One region of the Alteromonas infernus genome, then DNA from elsewhere that is predicted to be linked to it. Evidence: predicted binding sites of a transcription regulator. Region 1 holds the regulator's gene; each other region holds the start of a gene.
The links. Region 1 encodes FNR, which switches genes on or off when oxygen is low (the NO sensors DNR and NnrR bind a similar motif). Its sites were predicted from a motif close to TTGATCTAGATCAA; they were not measured.
Positions count from the first base shown of each region.

Region 2: hemN (oxygen-independent coproporphyrinogen III oxidase) is a predicted target of FNR. The motif match lies at 2,055-2,068, and genes of this name have one in related genera.
Region 3: ACX5J7_RS03715 (OmpW family outer membrane protein) is a predicted target of FNR. The motif match lies at 2,373-2,386, and genes of this name have one in related genera.
Region 4: ACX5J7_RS15535 (PRC-barrel domain-containing protein) is a predicted target of FNR. The motif match lies at 3,169-3,182, and genes of this name have one in related genera.

Region 1 covers NZ_CACSIG010000037.1:27,776-32,106, forward strand. The annotation lists gene ttcA (tRNA 2-thiocytidine(32) synthetase TtcA) at 1-952, opposite strand, end outside; gene uspE (universal stress protein UspE) at 1,067-1,990, opposite strand; gene fnr (fumarate/nitrate reduction transcriptional regulator Fnr) at 2,241-2,981, opposite strand; gene ACX5J7_RS10220 (sulfite exporter TauE/SafE family protein) at 3,027-3,686, opposite strand; gene ccoS (cbb3-type cytochrome oxidase assembly protein CcoS) at 3,673-3,903, opposite strand; gene ACX5J7_RS10230 (heavy metal translocating P-type ATPase) at 3,905-4,331, opposite strand, start outside.
Region 2 covers NZ_CACSIG010000063.1:104,282-108,612, reverse strand. The annotation lists gene ACX5J7_RS15740 (XdhC family protein) at 1-499, opposite strand, end outside; gene ACX5J7_RS15735 (DsbA family oxidoreductase) at 530-1,165, opposite strand; gene ACX5J7_RS15730 (SGNH/GDSL hydrolase family protein) at 1,319-2,020, opposite strand; gene hemN (oxygen-independent coproporphyrinogen III oxidase) at 2,152-3,528, shown strand; gene ACX5J7_RS15720 (ATP-binding cassette domain-containing protein) at 3,515-4,331, opposite strand, start outside.
Region 3 covers NZ_CACSIG010000008.1:394,127-398,457, forward strand. The annotation lists gene ACX5J7_RS03695 (DUF494 family protein) at 1-70, shown strand, start outside; gene ACX5J7_RS03700 (DNA topoisomerase family protein) at 165-707, shown strand; gene tsaC (L-threonylcarbamoyladenylate synthase type 1 TsaC) at 730-1,335, shown strand; gene hemF (oxygen-dependent coproporphyrinogen oxidase) at 1,332-2,264, shown strand; gene ACX5J7_RS03715 (OmpW family outer membrane protein) at 2,500-3,174, shown strand; gene ACX5J7_RS03720 (group II truncated hemoglobin) at 3,290-3,721, opposite strand; gene aroE (shikimate dehydrogenase) at 3,720-4,331, shown strand, end outside.
Region 4 covers NZ_CACSIG010000063.1:55,096-59,426, forward strand. The annotation lists gene ACX5J7_RS15515 (exopolysaccharide biosynthesis protein) at 1-349, shown strand, start outside; gene ACX5J7_RS15520 (LysR family transcriptional regulator) at 372-1,295, opposite strand; gene ACX5J7_RS15525 (rhodanese-like domain-containing protein) at 1,347-1,700, opposite strand; gene ACX5J7_RS15530 (ArsR/SmtB family transcription factor) at 1,898-2,209, shown strand; gene ACX5J7_RS15535 (PRC-barrel domain-containing protein) at 2,296-3,045, opposite strand; gene ACX5J7_RS15540 (MaoP family protein) at 3,241-3,597, opposite strand; gene ACX5J7_RS15545 (hypothetical protein) at 3,999-4,166, shown strand; gene ACX5J7_RS15550 (LysR family transcriptional regulator) at 4,293-4,331, shown strand, end outside.

The DNA.
Region 1 (4,331 bases):
ATTTAGGTTCCACAATGTTTACCACTTCAATCGCGCTTTCTTCGGTTGCTAAAGCAGCGTTGCTGTTCGTGGTAAAAGAAGGTTGATCAAATCCAATGTCGCCATCTTCAACGGGGCCATCTTGGGTGGTAATACCTTTAAAATCGTACAAGTTGTTATCTACTAAGTGAGATGGCGCTACATTTTGAAGAGCGCTAAACATTGACTCTATTCGGCCCGGAAAGCGTTTGTTCCAGTCTTGAAGCATGGCTTTAATATTTTGTCTCTGTAAATTCTCTTGGGAACCGCATAGGTTGCAAGGAATAATAGGAAACTCTACGGCTTGTGAATATTTTACGATGTCTTTTTCTGTACAGTAGGCGAGCGGACGAATAACGATATGCTCGCCATTATCGCTGACTAGTTTTGGCGGCATGGACTTCAGCTTTCCGCCGTGAAACATATTTAGGAAAAAGGTTTCCAACATATCGTCACGGTGGTGACCAAGGGCTATTTTTGTTGCGCCGAGTTCTTTTGCGGTGCGATATAAAATACCGCGGCGCAGTCTTGAACAAAGTGAACAGGTGGTTTTACCTTCAGGAATTTTATCTTTAACAATAGAGTAGGTGTCTTCTTCTACAATTTTGTAATCAACACCAATACGCTCTAGATATTCAGGCAATACATGCTCAGGGAACCCTGGTTGCTTCTGGTCAAGGTTTACCGCAACTATGTCGAAGTGAATAGGCGCAATCTTCTTTAAAAACAATAAAATGTCCAGCATGGTGTAACTATCTTTACCGCCAGATAAACACACCATGACTTTGTCATTGTTTTCAATCATACCGAAATCGCCTATGGCTTTACCCACATTGCGGCGAAGGCGCTTCTGAAGTTTGTTGAAGTTGTACTTTTGCTTACTTTGCGCTGCGTTTAGTACCGACGCATCAGCACTGCTTGTGCCTAAACTCATAATTAACTAGCTTGGTTCGTGATAAAGCAAGCATTATACAATAAAGGGCCTTTTCTAGACCATGCCTGTATTCTTAAATTTACGCATAAAAGGTTGCTCGTAAGGTTAATGGCATCACACACTTAACGGCGACTCGAATCCGTCTGGCTTGATAGCCAATACGTCACAATTTAGCTCATCAATAACATGCTCCGCCGTGTTCCCAATAAGCGCGGCAGAAAGACCAACACGGCCTACAGTGCCTATAATGACGAGTTCGGCGTCTAATGTCTTTGCCACTTGTGGAATGACTTTTTCAGGTAGCCCTTCTCTGACAACACATTTTTCATCTGCAATGCCGTACTTTAACGCATGGCTTTTCATTTCTTTCTTATGATGATTTTTTACCGCGTCATGATAGGTATCAGGGTCAAATTCGGGCACCTCGATAGCAATATTAAGTGGCGTAGAAGGGAAGCTATTGACTAAATTAACCTTACCTTTTAGCAAGGCCGCATAATCATTGGCGATAACGGTAATCTTGTCGTTAAGCGCAGCATGTTCTTCGTCTTCACTGCCGACGTTTACAGCGGCAATGATCTCGCCGCCTTCTGGCCAATCATGCTCTTTAACTAATAAAACGGGGCGCGGACACTTACGCATTAAATGCCAATCGGTAGGTGTAAAAATAACGGAAGCCAGGTCGTCATGCTTTTTAGTGGCTTTTACAACAAGGTCAATTTGATTCTTAAGTGTGTAATAGATAATCGATTCGTAGGCACGATTGTTCCATTCAACCACGATGTCAGTTTCACCGAAGCCTTGTTCTTTAAGCTGCCCAGAGAGCCATTTAGCATGCTCATTGGTAACAGCATCTCGCATGGCTTCTCGCTCATCTGGACTTAACATAGTGGTCATATCATAAGACAAGTCGTAAACCACCATAATCGCAGTTACAGAGGCCCCGGTCTTTGATGCTAATTCATAAGCGCGACTTAACGCGGGCTGGTTATCTCGCTCGGCATCGACTACCGCAAGGATTCGTTTACACTCAATCATAACTCCCCCTAATACGAAGTTTGGTCGTGGCTGTGTGAACGGTAACGTTCAACAGTAACTTGTACTAACTATAAACGACAATGTGGAAAACGTAAGTTGTTTTAGATCAAGTATTTTATATTGCAAGGCAAGCAACAATGTATAGCGTCATTGCCAATAATGGGAAAAAAGGGTTATGGGAGTAGGAGTATAAAGCGCGCTGAATGCGCGCTTTTAGGAAGATAACCCCATTTAACCGAGTTAGACCACATTAGCCGTTACACACTATACTCGGGCCGTTAAGCACTTCTAGCTTGGTATTAAGGCGTTCAAAGTCCACAATCGTAATAAGTTTACCTTCAACTTTAATAATATCTTCTTTTTGGAAACGACTTAATAAGCGACTGATGGTCTCTATCGTTAAGCCAAGATAGTTACCTATCTCGTTACGCGTCATCGTAAGGTGAAATTCTCTGTGTGAAAAACCGCGTTCTTCAAAACGCTGAGATAAATGAGAGATAAAATACAAAAGGCGTTCTTCAGCCGTGCGTTTGTTGAGAAGCATTATCAAATCGTGATCATGTTTAATCTCTGCACTCATAAAGCTCATAATTTGATGGCGTAATTTAGGAAGCTGCATCGACATTTCGTCAAGCGTTTCGTAGGGCAACTCGCACACCATGGCGGTTTCTAGAGCCATTGTGTAACTTTGGTGCTTGTTTTCTCGAAGGGCATCAAAGCCAATGATGTCACCGGGAAAGTGAAACCCCGTTATTTGCTCTTCACCTTCAGAGTTAGTCACAAACGATTTAAATGACCCGGTTCTTACTGCATATAACGACTCAAACTTATCGCCGGTTTGAACAAGGGTATCACCTTTATGAAGGGGCTTTTTGCGCTCTATGATATCGTCGAGAGACTCTATTTCTGTCTTATTCAATGCAACAGGTAAACAGAGGTGACTGAAACTACAGTTCTGACAATGTATTGAAAATTCGCTTCCTTTGCTCATAAGACTGACTCTCTTAATGTACACATGATTATAGTACACGCATTTTCACATGAATGCGCCATAAATTAGATAAGTGGCATATATGGCCATTATCACAGCTATGACTTGTCTCACATAGCTGTGCTGAAAGCTTTGAACAAGATACTGGCTACCGGCACTTGCGGCTAACAGTGTGGGTAACGTTCCCAAACCGAAGAAAAACATAATGCCAGCGCCTTGCAATGCATTACCCGCTGCCAGAGACCAGGTTAGCGTTGAATAGACCAATCCACATGGTAGCCAGCCCCATATAAAGCCGTAGGGAACCGCGCTTAACGGCGTTTTGAAAGGAAGAAATCGTTTTGATAAAGGCTGAAGCTTTGCAAACAGGCCTTTGCCCGCGTTTTCTAAGACCGATAAACCCGTCCACCATTTCCCTAAGTAACAAGCGAGTAAAAGCAACATGATGCCGCTTAGAAGAGAGAGGGCATAATTAGCAAGCGGTACGAAGTCAGCAGCTATTTTTCCAAGCGCACCGGTAATGGCCCCTGCTAGTGTATAGCTAGTAATGCGTCCCATGTTGTAGGCGAGGGTGTAGGGCAATGCCGATGCCCCCTTTGGCGATACCATTCTAAGCGCTGCAACAATACCGCCGCACATGCCTACACAATGTACGCCTCCTGCTAAACCTATAAGAAAGGCAGAAAAGTAATTAATCCCGTCCATTATCTTCTTGGCTTTTTGCTGCCTTATCTTCTTGTATTTGTTTGCGCTGTTCGGCCAGTTTTTTCTCTTCTGGCGATAAGTCATCGTCAAAAAGAATGCTATAGCCTTGGCGGTCTAAATCCTCGAACTGATTGGTTTTTACCGCCCAAAAGAAAATGACAATAGCGACTGCCACAATAATGATGGCGATAGGAATTAATACGTAAATAATACTCATGCTATTTGCTCAAAAGTCGCGTTGAGTTTGTAACTACAATGATACTGCTTAATGACATACCCACAACCGCCATCCATGGAGAAAGTAAACCAGACACGGCGAAAGGCAATATTAAAAGGTTGTATCCCACAGCCCAGCCGATGTTTTGTCTTATTTTCTGTTTCACTTGATGTGAGGTTTTAATTAGCGCTGGTACAGATAACAGTTGATCGCCCAGCAATATAACGTCAGCAGCCGTTTTGGCAACGTCCGTTGCGTTACCCACTGCAATGGCAACATCTGCACTGGCAAGTACAGGTGCATCGTTAATGCCGTCGCCCATCATCATTACTTTGGCTCCCCCTTGCTGCATTTGCTGAACCGCTTCGTATTTTTGTTCAGGTGTTAAGCCGCCTTTCGCCGTTTTTATGGGCAAAGGCGCGGTTAGC
Region 2 (4,331 bases), on a different contig from region 1:
ATAAAGTACGCTTTCCCTTGATGGTTTCAAGCGATGCCTTCCTTGGTTTAGCATTCGAATACTCTACTGCCTCGCACACGCCTCGCGTGCCGTCTACCGTACAGGCCCACTCGCACGCATTGCCATTTGTTAGCGTTTTACTGACCGCATCAAGAGAAAGGTACTGATTGTCTTGGTTAACCGGTACAAGCGATAGGTGCACCACGCCACCACAACCTACGCCCAATTTAAAGGCGATATCTTCTTCATCTTCATCATCGTAAACCGCCGTGCGACTCACACCATCAGTCATTACCCGCTGCGCTTTTTTAACAATGTCACTTTCTAAACACCCACCACTTAAAATACCAAGTTGATGGCCCGCATCGCTGAAAAGCATCATGGCGCCCGCTTTTCGATAGCAAGACCCCTCAGTCTTAAAAATGAAACCAAGCACCCACTTGTGCTTATCTTTTAGCGGTAGCCACTGCGACAGCAGATGATTAACGTGATTGCTCATAATTACCCTAGCGCTTGTTTAAACTGCTTATTACTGCGATGCTGCTTCTTTGATAAATGACGCAAGTGTGGCTGGCTCTTGTGCCCCCGCTACGCCCTGATTGCCAATCACAAAGGTAGGAACACTTTGAATTCCTCGCTGCATCCACAGTGTTTCTTCTTCACGCACAACAGACGCGTATTTACCGCTTTCTAGCACTTCGCTGGCCTGTGACTTATCAAGCCCTGCCCCTGCGGCAAGCTTTACTAGCACGGCATTATCATTTATGTCTTTGCCATCGGTAAAATAAGCGCTAAACAAACTTAGCTTCATCTGTTCTTCAAGCCCCTTCTCGGCTGCAAAGTGAATAAGTTGATGGGCTTTAAAGGTATTTTGCATGCGAGAGTCGTCGTCGAAATTAAACGCAAAGCCTAAGCCTTTGCCTGCTTCTACAAGGCGTGCTCTATTCTGCGCGCTTTGTTCTGCACCAATGCCATATTTCTCCATTATATGCTCACGTAAGTTCTGTCCTTCTTCAGGCATGTTTGGGTTTAGCTCGAAGGGGTGAAACTTAATGTCGACTTCAATATCGTCAAGCGCTTTAATGGCTTCTTGTAAACGCTGGTACCCTACGATACACCACGGACAAACCACATCGGACACCATATTTACGGTCACTTTCTGCATATTTGCTCTCTTTTATTGAAATCGTTATTACTTAGTTAAGGTTAGTAACTAGATAAGGCTAGTAACTAGATAAGGTTGGTAACAAAATGAGGTTACTAAAAGAAACTTCAACCCCAAGGGATGCTTTATTTAGAGCTGCCGTAGAAAAATAAATTATCGTTTTAATCGCTCTAGCGCATGCTGTGCCCACAGATGATATCCCTCTGCAGACGGGTGAAAGCCGTCTTCTGCCATTAGCCCACTTTGCTGAACACCTTGAACCGAACCCGTTACCTTAAGCGCTGGTACATAAAGCACTTCAGTGTTAGCCCAATTTACAACACACTGCTCAAGCACTTGATTTAGCAGAAGCGCCCTTAACCCAAGTAGCGCCCGCAAAGGCTGGGGTAGTGCGGGAAAACTGTGGATTGGTGGCAGCGCGGTAAACACGATTCGTTGGCAGCCGAATTTTTGGGTTAATAGCTTATGCACAATTTCTATATTTTTTCGCCAGCGGGCTATTGAAACAAACTTAGTGACATCGTTTACACCAATAGAAACCAATGCTGATGCGAAGCTTTCAGCAGGTAGTCCATGTAGAAGCGCTATCACATCTTCACTTTTATAACCCGTTTTGGCATGTAGCGATACGTGGGTGGGGCTATGCTTAGACAAGCCAGCATACAGCAGCCCTGATAGCGCACGGTGCTGTGTATCAGCCCCAACGCCCGCGGCCGCTGAGTCGCCCACAACTAAAACACGATTTGATGTTGCCTTAATGTTTTTAAAAGCGGCAAATACCCGCTCCCCCCTAGGCTCAGGCAGCACTTGCGTTTTTTTGCGAACCCAAAGCCCCTGTACCAGAATTAAGGGCATAATCAAAACTGTAACTATATTTAACGCAAAAACCTTGAAGTAGATCAAAACAAGCCCCTGCCTTATTCATTATGCTAAATCTATATTGGTGAATAACCACCAAGATGGTTCAACATAAGTGTAGATAAAAAATGAACACCATTGCTATAAAACAACTTCGCGATAATTCCACTATAACCAAATATGCGCAACATGCACCTCGTTATACCTCGTACCCTACTGCACTTAAGTTCGAATCGCTAAAAGAAGATTTATCCCCTCACGCGCTAACCGTGTCTAAAGCGAAAGCCGTGAGTTTGTATGTGCACATTCCTTTTTGTAAAACGCTTTGCTATTACTGCGGCTGCAACAAACTTGTGACTCGGCACAACGAAAAGGCAGACGACTATTTAGACTACTTAGAAAAAGAGATAGTTTCTAAGCGTTATTTAGCAGACGATAAGCCTGTAGTTTCGCTGCATTTAGGCGGTGGGTCGCCCAGTTTTTTAAATAAAGTTCAGCACACTTTTTTAATGTACCTTTTGAAAAAACATTTCACGTTTGAAGTAGGCGCTGAATTATCTATTGAATTAGACCCAAGAAACGTTGATAAAACCTATTTACAAAATCTGAGGGGCTTGGGCTATACCCGTATCAGCTTTGGCCTTCAAGACACTGACTACAACGTGCAAAAAACAATAAACCGTGTTCAAAGTACTTCGCATATCGCAGATTTAGTGTCCGAAGCCCGTACTTTAGGTTTCGAATCGGTGAATTTGGATTTAATTTACGGCCTGCCTAACCAATCAGAAGAGACTTTTGCATCTACCATAGCTGCAACTAAAGCCATGATGCCAGACCGTATCTCGCTCTTTAGCTACGCTCATCTGCCAGAGCGCTTTGCCGCACAGCGAAAGTTTGCGCCAGGAACTCTTCCTAGTAGCGAAGAGAAAGCAGCCTTGTACAACCTTGCTGTAAATGGCTTTAAAAAAGTGGGGTATGAAATGATTGGGCTGGATCATTTTGCGTTACGCAGCGATTCACTCGCCATCGCTAAGCACAAAGGTAAGCTTCACCGAAACTTCCAAGGCTATACTTTGCGCGGAGATACCGACCTAATTGGCGTCGGCGTGTCTGCTATTAGCACAATAGGTAATGCTTTTACTCAAAACGCCAAAGATTTGAAAGAGTACTATAAACGTATAGACAGACAATTACCCTCAGCCAAAGTTGGGCTTTCGTTAACACCAGACGACCTCGTTCGTCGTGATGTAATATCAAGCTTGATGTGCAACCTGTCTGTAGATAAACAGAGTATTTCCAGCAAGCATCATATTATTTTTGACGAGTACTTTTCAGAAGCATTAAGTAATTTAGAGCGTCTTGCAGACGATGGAATCATTGAAATTTCGGCGCACCACATACGGGTACCAGAACATGCTCGGATATTTATTAGAGCGGTATGTACCCGTTTTGATGCCTACCTAAATGCGACTGAAACGCTTAGTAATTACTCTAAGGCAATTTAAATCGGGCAATCACTTTATCGCCAACATTTAAGTTGAGGCGCGATAAAGAAATATGACTAATACTTGCGTAAAGTGCTTGGCTGTCATTCTCTAAAATAAGCTTCAAAAGCACTTTACCGCCCCATGTAACTTGCTGATGCGACTTTTTGTTTTGGCTAGAAGTGAGCCGTACAGGCTCAATACTTGTTATCGTGCAAGGTAGCGCATTTAAAATGCTAACCGTGCTCGCGCTGTTAAATCCTCCCACATTAATATCTATGCTCACATCGCAGGCTTTTACCGCAAAACGTACTGGCGCAGGCCCGTTATCCTGCTCTGGGTTACTCACCTCTGTAATGCTGTGTGCCCTGTAAGCGCTCTTAGTATTTTCCATGTATGATATTGCTTCTTCTGTAACAAATACCTCATGACCTGCAACCATAATTCGGGTTATGCCGTGCATATTTTCAACTTGCGTAACGCTTTCAGAGCACTTATGCCCCTCTAATACGGCTGAAGGTATTGCAACCCCTTCTTTTTCGAATACTTGAGAAAGCACATCTGTTGTCGCACCGCAAAGCGATACCTTACCTTGCTCTACATAAACCAGTTCATCACTAAAGAGTGCTAAATCATCTAAATCATGAGAGATAACAAAGCAAGTAAGCTGGCCAGACACACACAGAGTATTTAAGAACTGATAAATTTTGCGCCGGGTAAAAATATCGATGGCGCTTAGTGACTCATCTAGCAATAAAACGGAAGGGCCATTCGCCAAAGCCCGCGCTATCGCCACACGCTGTGCCTCCCCCCCTGATAGTGAA
Region 3 (4,331 bases), on a different contig from region 1:
CGGTAAAGAAAAAGCCTACGCACAAATGGAAGACCTATTGTTTGAAGAACCAGACGGCATACTACATTAATGCGGTAGCCCAGCTGCAATTTAGGTTCGCGAATCTGTATTTAACTAAATGCGTTGCCAGCTGGTAGCGCGTTCGAGGCTTTTATGTCTACATCATGTCTAAAATAGACCACTCACTTTTTTCTGCTCACGAGCACGCTCTAGAAGATAATTTTGGAGACTGTCCCGAATGTGGCAAGCCCCTTCATATTAAGAACAGCAAATCAGGGCCGTTTTTAGGCTGTACTGGCTACCCTGATTGTAATTTCAGTAAACCGCTTCACGATACCCAAACCACGGTCCTTAAAACGCTAGACGGTATGGCCTGCCCAAAGTGCGCCTGCGATCTAGCCATTAAAAAGGGTCGGTTTGGCATGTTCATAGGCTGTACCAACTTTCCCTCATGCCATCACATTGAGCCTATCAAAGAAAAAGAAGACACCTTAGTTGACTGCCCAAAGTGTAAGAAAGGGCATTTAATTTCACGCACCAATAAATACGGCAAACAGTTTTTTGCGTGTAACCATTATCCGCAATGCCGATATGTGCTAAATTTCACGCCTGTAAATGAAAGCTGCCCAGACTGTGGATGGACAGTGTTGATAGATAAAAAAGGGCAAATTCAGTGCCCGCAGCCAACTTGTGGCTACAAAAAGTAATCATACGTAGAGAACAAAAATCATGTCTGATACTCAAAATGGGAACGTAAATACGTTTACCCCCGTTGAGGCTAATGCATCTGAAGTCGGCCCTGTTGTTGCCGCTTTCGAAGCGGGGCGTTTAATTGTTTATCCGACCGAAGCGGTAATGGGTATAGGATGTGACCCTGACAACGAAGCAGCGGTTAATGCACTATTAGATATCAAACAAAGGCCTGTTGAAAAAGGCGTAATATTAATTGCCGCTAATTACAGCCAGCTTTTGCCCTACGTAGATGACAATGCAATTCGTCCCGATAGACGTACCGATATTTTTTCAAGCTGGCCTGGCCCTAACACCTGGCTATTACCTAAGTCGTCATCGGCGCCTGTTTGGTTAACCGGCAAACATAGTAAAATAGCGGTGCGCGTAACTAATCATCCTGTGGTTGTAGCGCTATGCAATAAGTTGGGTAAGCCACTTGTTTCAACCAGCGCTAACCTAACAGGGCAACCGCCAGCGACAGACACCGACGAAGCCAAAGCCGTGTTTGCAGATTCTGTATTTTATGTAGAAGGTAAAGTAGGCGGTGCAACTAAACCCAGTACCATTCGCGATGGTGACACAGCAGAGGTAATAAGAGCATGACATCAGCAGAGTTATTGGACGGTAAAAATGCCGCTGAAGTAATAGAACAAGTAAAAAGCTATCTACTAGGGTTGCAAGATACCATTTGCCAAACCCTTGAACTTGCCGACGGTAAGGGCCAGTTTGTTGAAGACAGTTGGCAGCGCGAAGAAGGGGGCGGTGGACGCTCTCGCGTGCTTAAAAATGGTGCGGTGATAGAGCAAGGCGGCGTAAACTTTTCCCATGTGTTCGGCAGTCAAATGCCAGCGTCTGCTACGGCTAATCGTCCGGAGCTTGCAGGGCGAAACTTTCAGGCAATGGGAGTATCTTTAGTTATTCACCCCCACAACCCGTATATTCCCACCTCTCATGCAAACGTGCGCTTTTTTATTGCAGAAAAAGAGGGCGAAGCACCTATCTGGTGGTTTGGCGGTGGCTTTGATTTAACGCCGTTTTATCCCTTTAAAGACGACGTGGTGCATTGGCATGATACAGCCAAGAAATTATGCAAGCCATTCGGTGAAGACGTATACCCCAAGTACAAAAAATGGTGCGATGAGTACTTTTACTTAAAACACCGCAACGAAACCCGTGGCGTAGGTGGGTTGTTCTTTGACGACCTTAATGAATGGGGCTTCGAGCAGTCATTCGCTTTTATGCAGGCGGTTGGCAATGGTTTTATTGATGCTTATGTCCCTATTGTTGAGCGACGCAAGCAAACTGATTATGGCGAAAGAGAGCGTGATTTTCAGCTTTATCGCAGAGGTCGCTATGTTGAATTTAATCTAGTATTCGACCGTGGCACCTTATTTGGTTTGCAAACCGGTGGACGTACGGAATCTATTTTAATGTCTATGCCGCCGTTGGCCCGGTGGGAATACTGCTATACCCCGGCACCAGGGAGTGCTGAGGCTAAGCTTACGGATTGGCTTAAACCTACTCCGTGGTAAAAAGTGTTCAATTCAATCACTTCTTTATCCAGGCTTACACCAAAGAAAGTTTAAGCATAAAAAAGTCATACAAAAACGCCGCATGAAGTCACTCTGCGGCATTTCTTGTTGATCTATATCAATTTCAAATACCGTTGGTGTTTCAGTGGGTTATTAACTTTGCGCTGGATCAATGTTTCGTTTAGCTAACGGCGTAAAGTAGCGCCATCTTAGTTAAACACAAAAGAGACACATCATGCGCAAACACACTTTATCTGCACTTTGTCTTACCCTTGCTGCACTTTCACCTTTAGCTAGCGCTCATCAGCAGGGCGATTGGATTGTTCGAGGCGGTCTGACTACCGTTGCTCCTGACGAATCTACTTCTAACATCGTCGCTGGTGGCAATGATCTTGGTGTTGCCCTTAATATTGATAACGATACCCAGCTAGGTTTGAACGTTGCATACTTCATTACTGATAAAATTAATATCGAACTGCTTGCGGCAACGCCCTTTAAGCACGACGTGAACTTCTCTGTTGCCGACCCGTTAGGTACGGGAAATCAGCTTGGTGAAGTTACTCACTTACCGCCAACACTCACCGCTAACTATTACTTCAACGATGCAAGTTCAGCCTTTCAGCCATATATTGGTGCGGGTATTAACTACACCTTTATCTTTGATGAGGAATTTACTGGCGCAAACGAGGATGCAGGCTTAAGCGACCTATCACTCGATAACTCATTTGGTTTATCAGCTCAAGTGGGTATGGACTACCAAATTGATACAAAGTGGCATGTAAATGCATCAGTACGTTTCATCGATATTGATACTGAAGCCACGTTTAAGGTTGGTGATGCCGCAGGTAAGGTGAGTGATATTGAAATAGACCCTTGGGTGTACACCATATCGGTAGGCTATACCTTTTAAGGCCGAACACCCAAAAATTGAGGCTTTCGTAATTGTACTACTTTATACGCCACAAAGAGCGTAGACAGTAACAGGGGACTTGCGCGTTAAAGGTTATTCCTTTCAACGCGCTTTTTTATTTGGTGTTCACCATATGGCTGGCAAGCTGGTCAAGTGCTTCAAGTAGCTGTTGCGCTAACGTTATATCATCGACAGTTTTAAACATAGCCTTGCGCATACAGTACATCCACTGCGCTTTAAGTTCTGGCGTTACGGTATAAGGAAGGTGGCGTGCACGAAGTCGCGGGTGGCCGAATTGCTGCTGATAATCATCTGGGCCGCCAAGCCACAAACTTAAATATAAAAAGAACACGTGGCGAATTCTATCAAGCGGTTGAGGGTGAAGAGCCAAAAGTTCGCTTGCTAATGGGTCGGTTTCCATTATGTCGTAAAACGTATTCGCCAATTCGCGTACTTTCTTCTCTCCACCTATACGCGCATATGGTGTACTCTGCGTAACACGATTATCGCTTTTCTTCTTTATATTAAATAAGTCTCGTATTCCCATGAAAAAATTCGCTGTATTTGGCAACCCTATTGCACAGAGTTTATCACCAACCATCCATCAGATGTTTGCAGATCAGGTCGGAGAAAAGATTTCTTATGAAAAGATACTTGCGCCTGAAGATGGTTTTGTTGAAGCTGCCAAAGCGTTTTTAGCTCAAGAAGGCGCTGTAGGCTGCAATGTCACCATGCCTTTTAAGCTTGATGCCTTTAACTTAGCAAAGGTAGATGATCAAGCAGCTAAAGACGCACAAGCTGTTAATACACTAATGAATGGTGACAGAGGTGAGCTGTTAGGGTTCAACACAGATGGTGTGGGGCTAGTCAATGATTTACTAAATAGCGGCGTGAAAATTAAAGATAAACACGTGTTACTTATCGGAGCCGGCGGCGCAGCCCGTGGCGTCATTTCTCCGTTATTAAAAGCGGGCGCTGCTACACTGACTATTGCGAATAGAACGAAAGCCAAAGCTGAAGAAGTGGCAAGCGCTGCTTCAAACCCTAAAGTGGACGTAGTGGCCCTTGAGGATATCGCAACGATTGCACCTCATATTATTATCAATTCAACAGCAGCTAGTTTAAGCAATGCGTTGCCGTGCAGTTTGAATGACGGT
Region 4 (4,331 bases), on a different contig from region 1:
GCTACCGGAAAGGGTAATGGAGTTAACATGTGATGCCGACCAACTTAGATACATCGTTGAAAAGGTCAAACCGCTCGCAGTGCGCGTGGACAGGTTTTTAGTTCCGCGTTGGTTTTTCATGCGCCAGCCAGTTGTTCGCTCATTCATTGCGTTGAATTGCGTAGCATGCGGTCTTGTGATGATTCCTTTAGAGCTCATTCCTTTTATGGGGCTAATCCCTGCTTCTGCTGTGTTTATTATGGCAATAGGAATGGCCACCGATGACGGGGCAGTGGCACTTGTCGGTGTTTCAATTTCGTTATTTGGCTTTGTCTTGGGGTTTGAACGACTCGCTGCCCTAATCGTCTAAACCATTTGAACGCGTAAGTTCTCTAATTTTTGCATTCGTCCATAATAAAGTCCGAAGAGGGCAGATGCATCGTTTGATACCTGAGCTCTCCGATGAACGCGCGAGCTGCGGGGCCTAAGGTATCACCATCTTCAAACGACAAATACAGTAATGCTTTTCTTAGCGCGGCATTATTGTCTAAAGGGAGTGGTTGCAAAGTACCGCTTTCTAGCTCTTCTTTAATAATAGCAATTGGTAACCATGCAAATCCTAATCCTTGGGCAATGATATCCAGTGATGTTCTTACATGGCTTACTGTCCAGCGCTGTTCGGCGCCTAGCCACCCAACGTCTGCCTTTCGCTCGGCGGAGGAGTCGCGCACTACTATTTGCCTATGTGCCTTTAAATCTTCAAGGGTGAGTGTTCGGTTTAACTGATGTAGCGGGTGGTCTACATGAGCAACAGCGGCAAACTCAATTTCACAAAGGTCTTCGCTGAACCCATTGGGCAACACGAAAGGGGATATTCCTAAATCTACTTTTCCACTACTTAACAGTGAATTAGCGCCACTTAATACGGTTTCTTCTATCTCAATGCGCAACTGGGGAAATTCAGAAGAGACTTTAGCGAGAACGTTGTATAACAGCTCAGAGGGAAAGATTATGTCCACCGCTATACGTAGTGTTGTTTCTGTTCCGGCCTGTAGGCTATCAGCCACCGCTTCCAACTTATGGGCTTCACTAAGCAGAAAAGAGGCACGGCGGTACATAAGTTCACCCTGTGGAGAAAGCTTTACTTTGCGGCCTATATTTTCAAATAAAGTAACCCCAATCGCGTTTTCTAGCTTTTGTACTGCGTGGTGAACGCTTGATTGACTTTTATGTACTTCTGCAGCGGCTTGATTAAAGCCGCCTGCATCTACAACGGCTTTAAACATACGCCACTGTTCTAGTGTGGATTTAAGCATAAAACGCCTTTTGACTTCGTTTAGCGTCTCTTATAGCACATACGGCTTTACTTAGTCATTTGTGCTGGCTTGATTAATTGTAGGTACAGAACACGTGATAACCGACACATTCTCATAACCCATCTTTAATAGCTGTTCTGCTGCGAGCGTAGCACGCACGCCAGACGCACAGTGAATATAAAGAGGCGTGGAAGCATCGCTAAAGTGTTCCAATGCCTTCATTTCTAAAACGCCACGCGGGATATGAAGGGCGCAAGGGACGGGCTCTTTGCTGACCTCTGCTGCTTCCCTAACATCAATAAGCGTACCCCCATTATTTTTTTGCTCACTGACGGCTTGTTCTGCCGTTATTGTTCTTATGTCCAGGTCGATATTTTCTAGCCGTTTCTTGATATCAATTAGCATTATATTTCCTTTAAAAATCGCTTTCGCTGAAACTGAGGTATAAATAAGATAAAATCAATATTCATAGGGTAGCACTACAAAATTTCATAAAATACGGGAATTCATCGCATAAAATGGCAAGTCGGCAAATTGTCTTATACTTTAGTATAGTAAATGGATAAATTGACGTTGAAATACTTTACAGATAGAGAGTGCTTATGTCCGAGGATATGGTGATAGGTTCAGATGATATAATGGAACATGCGGTGGAGGCTGAGATCTTCCTTAAGCAATTTGCGAACAAAACGCGCCTTATGGTGCTTTGCTCGCTATTAAAGGAGGAGAAATCGGTAACCGAGCTGCTTGAGGTCGTTAGCGTATCACAACCTGTAATTTCACAACATCTTGCCCTACTGCGAGAATCAAAAATGGTGGCCACGAGAAGGGAAGGTCAAACCATTTATTATCGATTAGCTGACGAACGTGTTAAACGTTTAATTGCGTTAATGTACGAATTTTTCTGCGAGTAGTGTTTTTCTTCCTTTCTAAAGTGCAATGTCCGCCTTAGCAAACGGACATTGCATTATCTATCAGCATGAAATTTTCTCGTTAGTCCTTAACGCGTTTCACTATTTATTTGTGCGCATAATGTAGGAATATAAGATTCTTCAGTAATTTTATCACTGTCTACTTCTGGTCGATTAATTAGCTCGTCATGGCTTAGCTTAACGCTGACGCAGTGTGCAGCCCAGTCGATTTTATCTACATCGGTCGGTAGAAGAGCAAGGTGTTTTCCGCCTGGAAGCCAATTATTGGTATCTACAACCAGCAGTACAATTTCCCAGCTTCGCGTATCAATAATAAAGTTACTGATGTGGCCGACATTATCAGTGGTTGTAGCCACCTCGTATCCGCCCACCTCTGCAACAGCACGCAGGTGATTCGTGGATTTTTTAGGGTGGACCGTGTCTGATTCCTCAGCGTGCTGTAATTCAACTAACTCATCGGGATGAGCAAACTCCCCCCAAGCTCCTGGTCCTATCCAATAATAGCCATACCCGAAGTATTTGAAGAGATTCTCCTCATATTCACGAGATACAGGTTTATGCTCATCAATAGACGGACTGTTTTTAAGAGTATCAACCGTCATGTTTATTTGAATGGACTCCTCCTCGGCTTCTAAACCTGTCACAGAGATAGGAGATATCACAACCTTGCGGCTAAGTGGAAGCCAGGTGTTTGTATCTGCAACCAAATAGCGTACGGTAAAGGTCTCGTCATCAAAAAGGATATCGCGGATGCCGCCCACTTTGTCATCCACGGCGTGAATGGAAAAGTGAGTAAGCTGTTTTGAACTAATGATCATCGTTGCGCCTCCTTTGCTTGGGCTCGTTATTCAAAGCGATATTAACAAGTAAATTGGCATCGCTTTGTATTAGTCTAAGTGTAGACAGTCCTTAACGTTTCTTCATTTTGTTCTTGCCAAAAGTTGATTGAGATCATTTCGAGTCGTAAAACAAAAAAGCTCGCCGGAGCGAGCTTTTTTAAGAGGGTCAAATGATTATGCTACATCGAATTCATCGTCGGAAAAGTCGTCGTCATAATCCGATTGATTACTCGCGCTGCTGTGAAGCGTATAAAAGTGCTTCTTGCCTCTTGCTAACCGGACATACTTCGCCCACGCCTTTTCTAGGTTGTTACTTGCTTCAACCTTGCCGCTAATGAAGTCAACAAAATGCGCTTCATCGTCGTTTTGTGGTGTAAGTTCACCCGTTTCTAATTGCAGTAACGTTTTACCGTATTGAGTAAGAAGATCTGCTTCTGCAATGCTAAAGTCACCTGATTTGCGAAATCCATAGGGAAATTTTTGACGGTCAATATAAGGTTTTGCTGATGGTCGAATAGCTAAACGTTTCATGATGTACCCAACGTAATGTTTTGTTCAGCGCACTTTTATGACAATTAAAAACGAAGATAAAACAAAAGATTTTTCTCTTATCAATAAAAAATTTTTAACGGTTTAAAAAGTAACAAAAAAATAAAAATGTAGCTTGCTTTTTGAGCAGTTGCTCGGCAAAGAGAAAGGGGCACTGTTATTGCTTTAATTACTTGTAAAATAGCAATAAAAATTATTTTTATAGGGTTTTATAACTTCCGCGCTTACGGTGCACCATAGTACAGCTAACTGGCAGAAACATAGTTTTAAGCCAATCAAAGCGTGAATCATCAAAAATTATTATCGCTACGATGATTAAAATTCGTTTTTCATTTTATGGCTTAGGATAATAATTAAGGCGTGTTAACTACCTAGAGAATGCAATGAGCAAAGACTATCGTTACCAGCGTGAAGAATGGGACTCGGTAGAAGACGAAGGTTTTCACGCTAAAAAGCCAAATGCTAAACGTCATAGCGATGTGAAGGCAAAGCAAAAGCGTGACCTGCAACGTCGTGATAAACAGCGTCGCCTGCACCAAGAAGAGTATTAATTCATCGAGTTGGTGAAATTTTAATAAAGCGTACCGTTACATGCGGTACGCTTCTGTGCTTTTGTGTTTACTTGCCGTATTATCTGTGCCAACTTAGTTTTACTTTGATTTGGTTGTACAACAAGCATGGATATACGCTTTCTCACCACGTTTATAGAAGTGGCA